2 regions of the Rathayibacter sp. AC451 genome follow, and region 1 is predicted to be linked to the other one. Evidence: riboswitches for the same ligand, from Rfam matches in the RefSeq annotation. Region 1 holds a riboswitch; the other holds the start of a gene.

Region 1 (4,444 bases):
CACGAGTTCCTCCTCGCCAAGAACGACGAGCGGCAGAAGCTGCTGCGCACGCTCTTCGCCACCGAGCGCTACGAGCTGCTCCGGCGGCGCCTGCTCGATCAGCGGCAGGAGAGCGCCGCCGCCCTCGAGGAGGAGAGGTCGGCCGTCGCGGCCCTCGCCGACGAGGCGCGCCGCCTGGGCAGGACGGAGGAGGGCGAGGTGATCGATGCGGCGTGGTTCGCGGGTCTCGTCGCCTCCCTCGCGCCGGCGCTCCTCGAGGCGCGGTCGGACGTCGATCGGGCCGACGACGCGCAGATCGAGGCGCGGGCGGCCCTCGACGCCGCGTCGCTCCTCCGTCGCGCCCAGGATCGCCGCTCCCGAGCCCTGCGCGAGAGCGAGGAGCTCGCGGTCGCCGAGGCCGTCGTCGTCGCCCAGCGCGAGCGCGTCGAGCTCGCACGTCGGGCCGACGGAGTACTCCCGGTGCTCCGGTCGGCGGCGTCCGCCCGCACCGCGGCCGAGAGGGCGGCCGCCGAGCGAGACGGCGCGGCCGAGCTGTTCGGCGCCGTGCTCGCGGAGCCCGCCGAGCGAGCCGGGGCCGCCGACCGGTCGGAGGCTCTCGGGCGCCGCTTGGGAGCACTGGCGGAGGCCCTCGCCGAGGAGCGCCGGATCCCCGATGCCGAGAAGGCGGTGGAGCGGGCCGAGCGCGCTCGTGCGAAGGCTCTCGCCTCGCTCGAGCGGCTCGATGACGAGCTGAAGGGGCTGCCGGTCCGGCTCGACGCCCTCGCCGCGGAGGAGGAGTCGCTCACTCCCCAGGCGGCGACCGTCCCCTCCCGCACCGAGGAGCTCGCCGCGCTGGAGCGACGGATCGCGGCCGCCGTCGAGCGCGAGGCCGCCGCGTCGTCGCTCGCGTCGCTCCGCACGGCCTACGCCGAGACCGGACGCCGGCACCGCGACCTCGCGGCCGAGCACTCGGCCCTCGTCTCCCGCCGGTTCGCCGGCTTCGCCGGGGAGCTCGCCACGGCCCTGGTCCCCGGGGAGCCCTGCCCCGTCTGCGGTGCTCACGAGCACCCGCGTCCGGCCGAGCACGGCGACCTCGCCCCGGTCTCGACCGAGGACCTCGACCGGGCCCGGGCAGCGGTCGACGCGGCCGCTCGGACCATGGACCGCGCCCGTGATCGCGAGAGCACCGCGGCGCTCGCGCTCGCCGCGCTCGAGGAGCGGGCGGGAGTGGACACTCCGGCCTCTCTCGACCTCGCGCTGATCGAGGGGCGCGAGCGGCTGGCCACCGCCCGCGCCGCCGCGTCGCGCTGCGAAGCCCTGCGGAGCGAGCGCGGCACGCTGCGCCGCCGGCTCGACGAGCTGACCGCGCTCCGCGAGAGCGCCCGCACCGACGACGACCGCCTGACCCGGGAGGCGACGATCGCGGCCGAGGCGCTGCGGACCCTCCTCGAGAGGGTCGAGGCGCAGCGCGACGGCGCCGACAGCATCGCCTCCCGCGTGGCCGAGCTGACCGAGCGGCGCCGCGTCGCCGATGCCCTCGTGGCGGCGGAGGACCTCCTGGTCGTGCGCACCCGTGCCGCCGATGAGGCGCAGGAGCACCTCGCGTCGGTGCTCGCCGAGCGCGGCTTCGAGAGCGCGGCCTCCGCCGAGGCGGCGGCGCTCACCGCGGGCGAGCGTGCGCGGGCCGAGGCCGTCGTCGCCGAGCACGAACGGCGCCGGGCCGCCGTCGACGCGGTACTCGCGGAGCCCGAGCTGCAGGGGCTGCCCACGACCCCCGTCGACCTCGCCGGCGCCGAGGAAGCGGCCCGGCTCGCCTCCGCCCGCCGCGACGAGGCGCGCTCGCGGCTCTCGGTGCTCGAGCACCGCGCCGCACGACTGGCCGAGCTGGCCGCCCTCGCCGAGAGCAGGCTGCTCTCGCTCGAGGGCCGGCTCCGTCGGCACGAGGAGCTGCGCGCGCTCGCCGAGACGATCGACGGGCGCGGGCAGAACACGCGTCGCATGGATCTCGAGGCGTTCGCGCTCGCGGGCCGCCTCGAGGAGATCGTGGGCGCGGCGAACCTCCGCCTCGGCGCGATGACGAGCGGCCGCTACTCGCTGCTCCACGACGACTCCCTCGCCTACCGCAACGCCTCCTCCGGCCTCGGGATCGAGGTGCTCGACGCGTTCACAGGCGTGCGCCGCCAGCCCGCCTCGCTCTCGGGAGGCGAGACGTTCCTCGCGTCACTCGCGCTCGCCCTCGGTCTCGCCGACGTCGTCACGGCCCAGTCGGGCGGCATCACGCTCGAGACGATGTTCATCGACGAGGGCTTCGGCTCGCTCGACGCCGAGACCCTCGAGACCGCGCTGGGCACGCTCGACGCGCTGCGGTCCGGCGGTCGCACGATCGGGCTCATCAGCCACGTCGACGCGATGCGCGAGCGGCTGCCGATCGGGCTCCGCGTCGTGGTGGGCGCCCGCGGCGACAGCACGCTGCGCACCGACTGAGCGCCGCTCCCTGCAGTTCTGCCCCGGCCGCGCTCCCCGCACTGCGACCCTGCACTAGGGCCTCGAGGACCGGTGCCTCGCGACCGCGTCCGTGTTGCCGCAGCGCGCGGAGCAGTAGCGCTGCCGGCCGGCGCGGGACTCGTCGACGAACACCCGGTCGCAGCCTCCTCGGGCGCAGACGCCCATCCGGAGCCCCGCCGCCGCGGACACGAAGAAGGCGAGACCTCCTGCGGTCACCGAGCGCACCCGGGTGACGACGTCACTGCCGTCGGGAACGAGGTGCAGATGCGGCGGCATCCCGTCGTGGGTGGCGACGAACAGCGATCCGGCGACCTCCGCGAGCAGGCCGTTCACCTCGCCGCAGCGCGCCTGGACCGAGCCGGCCGCGAAGACGCGCCGCAGCCGCGCCGCCCAGTCCCGCAGCGCCAGCGTGTCGGACGGAGCGAGGCCCGGCTCGCGGACGCCCTGCGCCTGCAGCAGCGGCTCGATCGGGTCGTCGGGCGCGGCGTTCACCAGCGCGGCCGCGAGTCGCGGACCGACCTGGTGCCGGTGGTCGAAGGTCATCCGCCGACTGTAATGGTTGAACGCCTCCGATCCCTTACGAGAGCATCGGTGCATGCACGAGCACCGCTGGACCCGACTCTCCCGCCACTCGACCAGCGAGGGGGTCGTCGGTTATCTACTCTGCCCCTGCGGCGCACGGGAGATCGAGCTCGTCCCGCTCGCTCCTGCCGTCGTGCTCGCCGCCCGAAACTCTCCGACCAGCTGCTGGTGACCGGACGACTCGGGATCGCCGTCGCGGGCACGGCGAGATCGTGGTCGCCAGGCACTAGGGTCGTGCGCAGTGACACGGGGTGCCCGCCTGGGCTGAGAGAAGACCCGTTGAACCTGATCTAGTTCGTACTAGCGAAGGGATGTCGCGAATGAGCATTCGCACGCCTGCCCACCCGACCCTCCACGACCTCGACGGGGCCGCCGTCGGCCGCGATCTCGAGGAGCTGCGCCGCAGGGCGCCACTCGTCCAGTGCATCACCAACGCGGTGGTGACCGGATTCACCGCCAACAGCCTCCTCGCCCTGGGGGCGAGCCCCGCCATGGCCGATCTCCCGGGCGAGGCGGGCGTCTTCGCCGGGCTCGCGTCGGCGACGCTCGTGAATCTCGGGACGCCCGGGTCAGAGCAGCGCTCCGGGGCGCGGGAGGCGATCGCGACCGGGCCGCTCTGGGTGCTCGATCCGGTCGCCGTCGGGCCACTGCCGGTCCGCACCGCCTTCGCCGCCGAGATCCTCGACCAGGGGCCCTCGATCATCCGCGGCAACGCCTCCGAGATCCTCGCCCTCGCCGGTCTCGGTGCCGGCGGTCGGGGTGTCGACGCCGTCGACGGGGCCGAGGATGCGCTCGACGCCGCGAAGGAACTCGCCCGGCGCACGGGAGCCGCCGTCGCTGTCTCCGGCCCCGTCGACGTCGTCACCGACGGAGTCGCGGTCGTCCGTGTCACCGGCGGGCACCCGCTGCTGACCCGCGTCACGGGCGGAGGCTGCGCCCTCGGCGCCGTGATGGCCGCCTTCCTCGGCGCCGCCGACCCCGCCCCCGGAGCCGCCCTCCGCGCCGCCGTCGCGGGCTCGGTCGTCTGGGGGATGGCCGCCGAGCGCGCGGCGCGCACCGCGGCCGGTCCCGGCTCGTTCGCCGTGGCCCTCCTCGACGAGGTCTCCTCCCTCGACGCGTCCGTCGTCGCGCAGGGGGCGAGGATCGCGTGAGCGCCCTCGACCTCTCCCTTTACCTCGTCACCGACACGCGGCAGTGCGGAGCGCGCGGCGTGCCGGCCGTCGTGTCCGCCGCGGTCCTGGGTGGCGTCCGCACTGTCCAGATCCGCGACCACGACGCCTCGGCCGCCGAGCTGCTCGCCCTCGTCCTCGCCGTCGCCGACGTGCTCGACGAGCGCACGACCCTCGTGGTGGACGATCGCGTCGACGTCGCCCTCGCC
Region 2 (4,444 bases), 260 kb from region 1:
GCAGGAGGAGCCTCGGTCGCATGGCCAGCACGCCCGCGAGGGCGAGCCGCTGCTTCTGCCCGCCCGACAGAGCCGATGTCGAGCGGTCGAGCGGCACGTCGAGCCCGACGTCCTCGAGAGCCTGCCGGACGCGCTCCAGGATCTCGGCCGCGGGGACGCCGAGGTTCTCGCACGCGAAGCCGACGTCGTCGCCCACCCGCGCCAGCACGGCCTGGGTGTCCGGATCCTGCAGCACCAGACCCGCCATCCCGCGGCGCCGGAGGGGGACTCGCCGTCGAGGGTCAGCTCACCGGCCGACGCGCCGTCCTCCTCGCCGCCGAGGACTCCGGCGAGAGCGTGCAGCAGAGTGCTCTTGCCCGCACCGGAGGGGCCGAGGAGCAGCACGCGCTCCCCCGGCCCGATCTCGAGGTCGAGCCCGGACACGGCCGACCGCGAGCGCCCGGCGTGCCGCCAGCTCCAGCCGCGGGCCGAGACGGCGGCACCGCTCATCGAGCGCCCGCGCCGGCTGCGTCGATCACCCTGCCCTCGCGCCCCGAGGCGAAGCGGTCGAGGGCGCCGGAGGCGGCCAGTCCACGGACGGCGAGCCAGGGCAGGAGTCCCGCGAGGACGATGCCGGACACGATCGAGGAGACGATGTAGACGGTGGCGAAGAGTCCGTCCACACCCGCGTACCAGACGATCAGGTCGTTGATCGCGAGGGCGAGACCCGCACCGGCGCCGGCGAGCAGCGCCACGATCGGCCGACCGCTGCGGTACAGGAAGAGCGCGAAGATGAGCTCGGCGCCCAGTCCCTGGACCAGTCCGGACAGCAGGACCAGGTAGCCCCACTGGGTGCCGATCAGCGCGGAGACGACCGCGGCGACGAGCTCGGTGTAGAGCGCGGCACCGGGCTTGCGGATGATGAGGCCGCCCAGGACGCCGGCGAAGAGCCAGCCGCCGCCGAGGATCCCGCCGAGTCCGGGGAGGAACTCGAAGGCGAGGCCGAGGACGTTGGTCGCGAGGCCCCAGGCCCAGAAGACGATGCCGCTCGCGACGGCGACGACGCTCGCCACGACGATGTCGACGACGCGCCAGCGGAGATCGCGGCGCCGGGTGGTGGGAAGGGTGGAGTTCTGCACTGACGTGCCCTTTCGTGGAAGCGAATGGAGGGCACGGGTAGGAAGAGGAGATCGAAACGTTCCTTCGCTGGCATGACCCAGATCAGGTTCGACGGTCGAAGGCTGCGTGCCTTCCTCTCAGTCCGGTGCACCGGACTCCCGTGTTCGTCAGCAATCATAGACAGCATGTCGTGGTCGGTGGTCGTCGTTCTCGCCGTCGTGCTGCTGGTCCTGCTCCACGCGCTCCTGTGGCAGAGGCGTCGGCGCATCCGTCGTGAGCTGCTGGGCTCCGGGACGCGCGTGCAGGGTCGGGTGCTCCCGAACGACGCATCGATGCCGGGCGCACGCGGCAGCCATGCCGGGCGGCTGCTCGTCTCGTACCACCTCGAGAACGGCGAGGAGCGACGCGCCCTGAAGATCCCCCAGCGTCGGGGAGACGCCTGGATGGCCGGTGAGCCGGTCGCCGTCGTCTACGATCCGCGACACCCGGGCGACGCCGAGCGACTGATCGTCGGATTCGGCCGCACGCAGAAGAAGTGGTTCACCGCTCGCCCTCAGCGCCTGCGCTGAGGACCACGACGCCGCTCAGCGCCTGCGCTGAGGACGGCGCGGCCGCCTACTTCTTGAGGGCGCGGACGAGACGGGCGAGAGCCTTGCCGGTGACCCAGACGAAGGGGATGCCCACGGCCAGGACCGACACGATGTTGGGCTGGAAGCGCAGTCCGAGGTCGTCCTTGATGTAGGCCCCGATCGGGACGACGGCACCGCCGCCACCGCCGCCGCCGCCCTCCTGGCCCTCCTCGGAGCCGCTGCCGCCGCCGAATCCGAACCAGCGGAGTGCGACGGGCACCATCGTGGCGCCGTCGACGTCCACGGGCTCCCCGTAGATCGTCGCGGCTCCCGCGGAGGTGACTTTGTCGGCCAGGGACACGGCGATGTTGGGCATGCCCGAACGCTACTCCCGGGCTCGACGGGGGGACAACCGCCGCGCGGGCTCGCTCAGGACTCCCCCACCCCGGTCACCGGGGCAGCGGTCATACTCGACGGATGCCGCAGCGCCCCCGCCGACGTCACCCTCTCCGGGCGGCCGTCGTCGTGGGTAAGAGCGCCGTGCTCGCGGCGTTCCTCGCCGTCCATCGGCTGCTGCCGGAGTCGGCGGGCTGGCTCTCCGTGCTCGAGACCGCGATCCCGTGGACCGGCCTCGTCGTCCTCCTGCTGATCACCGCGGCCGTCGGCCTGCGCTCGCGCGCCGCGGGGGCCGCTGCCACTGTGCTCGCGACCGTCTACGGCGTGCTCGTGCTGCCGGTGGCCGTGCCCGGCCCCTCGTGCGCTCGGGTTCCTTCACCGTCGTCAGCCAGAACATCGCCGCGAGCGCGGACGCGGGTGCCCTGGCCCTCGAGCTCGCCTCGCGGGAGCCCGACGTGATCGCTCTCCAGGAGCTCGACGGCGACGCGCGCGACGCGGTGGACGCGGAGCTGTCCGGGACCTACCCGCACTCCTTCGTCGTCGGCACCGTCGGCGTGTGGAGCCGGGAGGAGCTGTCGAACGCGGAGCCGCTCGACCTCGGGTTGGGCTGGGACCGCGCCCTCGCGGTCGACATCGGGACGACGGTCGGCTCGACCCGGCTCTTCGTCGTCCACCTGGCCTCGTTCCGCCTCGGCGACCACGAGGAGCGGGACGTGATGCTCGGCGGACTGGCGGACGTCCTCGCTCAGGACGAGTCGGAGCGCACCCTGGTGATCGGCGACTTCAACACGGCTCCCGACGACCACCTCCTCGCCCCGGTCCTCGAGCAGGCGGCACTCGTGCGGACCTCGGGGATCGGCTTCCCCGCCACGTGGCCCGCGCTGCTCCCGCTCGTGAGCCTCGATCACGCTCTCGCCGACGGCGTCCCCGCCTCGACCGTGGAGGTGCTGCCGCCGAACGGGTCGGACCACCGGCCCGTCAGTCTGACGATCGGCTCCGCGTAGCGAGGGTGTCGCTGAGGTCGATCCCCTTCGCCGACTCCGGTGCCGAGCGGGACAGCAGCGATGCGGGACGCACGGCGCCCGACCCGAACCGCGCCGCGACTCCGTCGACCGCGAGCTCGGCGTCGCGCCAGTCGTCGGAGTCGTTCCAGAGCGAGAAGGCGACCTCGTCGCCGTCGACGAGCTGCTCGCCGCGCACGCCGATCAGGCGGACCGGTCGGCGCAGGGGGTTCGCCGCCTCGAGCAGTGCGGACGAGGCCTCGTAGAGCACCCGCGCCACGTCGGTGGCCTCGGGCAGCGTGCGGGACCGGGTGAGCGTGCTGAAGTCGCCGAAGCGGACCTTGACGGCGACCGTGCGGCACCGCACGCCCGAGCGGCGCAGGCGCACCGCCACCTTGTCGCACAGTCGCAGCAGCTCCCGACGCACCAGTTCGGGATCGGCGACGTCGTCGGCGAAGGTGATCTCGTGACCCGCGCTCTTCTCGACCTGGCGGGTGTCGACCGGCCGCGGGTCGACTCCGTTCGAGAGAGCGTGCAGCCGACGCCCGGTCGCGTCGCCGAGCGAGCCGATCAGCACGGGCAGCGGGGTCGAGGCGACGTCGGCGACCGTCCGCAGTCCGCGCTTGAGCAGCGCCTCCTCGGTGCTCGCTCCGACGCCCCAGAGCGCGCTCACGGGGAGCGGGTCGAGGAACTCGCGCACGCCGTCGGAGGGGACGACCAGGAGGCCGTCGGGCTTGGAGCGGCCGGAGGCGAGCTTGGCGACGAACTTGGTGCTCGCGATGCCGACGGAGCAGGTCAACCCGAGCTCGGAGTGCACCCGCTCGCGGATCGCGGTGCCGATCGCGAAGGGCGAGCCGGAGATCCGGCGGGCACCGGCCACGTCGAGGAAGGCCTCGTCGATGCTCAGGCGCTCGACCAGCGGGGTGAAGGAGTCGAAGATCGCCATCACGCGACGCGACGCCTCGCGGTAGCGGTCCATGTGCGGTTCGAGGACCACCGCGTGCGGGCACTTGCGGAGGGCGACGGCCATCGGCATCGCGGAGTTCACCCCGAACCGACGCGCCTCGTAGGTCGCCGCCGTCACGACGGACCGCGAGCCGATGTGCCCGACGATCACCGGGCGGCCGCGGAGATCGGGACGCTCGAGGAGCTCGACCGACGCGAAGAACGCATCCATGTCGATGTGCATGATGCTGGCGCCCGGGTCGTCGACGGGCTCGATCGTGACCTGCCGCCCGCTGCCGTCCTGTTTGCTCACGTACCGTCCTGCCCGCTGCGCCGTTCCCTCCTGCCATGCTCGCACGCACCCCCGACATCGTGGACCCGAGCGGTCGGCGACCGCTCCGAGGGAATGGCGCGGGGCCGCCGCCGGTTGTCCCG

What was found. A riboswitch is a leader RNA that binds a small molecule or an ion and turns the genes downstream of it on or off. The one in region 1 is predicted to bind thiamine pyrophosphate.
Positions count from the first base shown of each region.
Region 2: linked by a shared signal. The riboswitch ahead of AC0CID_RS03205 (ECF transporter S component) and the one ahead of thiM (hydroxyethylthiazole kinase) in region 1 are both predicted to bind thiamine pyrophosphate.

Region 1 is NZ_CEEDBD010000001.1:414,841-419,284, reverse strand. Features, by position in the region: gene AC0CID_RS01925 (AAA family ATPase) at 1-2,463, shown strand, start outside; gene AC0CID_RS01920 (CGNR zinc finger domain-containing protein) at 2,518-3,027, opposite strand; TPP riboswitch at 3,304-3,395, shown strand; gene thiM (hydroxyethylthiazole kinase) at 3,387-4,217, shown strand; gene thiE (thiamine phosphate synthase) at 4,214-4,444, shown strand, end outside.
Region 2 is NZ_CEEDBD010000001.1:679,598-684,041, reverse strand. Features, by position in the region: partial or broken gene AC0CID_RS03210 (ABC transporter ATP-binding protein) at 1-489, opposite strand, end outside; gene AC0CID_RS03205 (ECF transporter S component) at 486-1,118, opposite strand; TPP riboswitch at 1,161-1,269, opposite strand; gene AC0CID_RS03200 (hypothetical protein) at 1,284-1,667, shown strand; gene AC0CID_RS03195 (hypothetical protein) at 1,714-2,043, opposite strand; gene AC0CID_RS03190 (hypothetical protein) at 2,145-2,522, shown strand; gene AC0CID_RS03185 (endonuclease/exonuclease/phosphatase family protein) at 2,519-3,067, shown strand; gene dinB (DNA polymerase IV) at 3,042-4,322, opposite strand.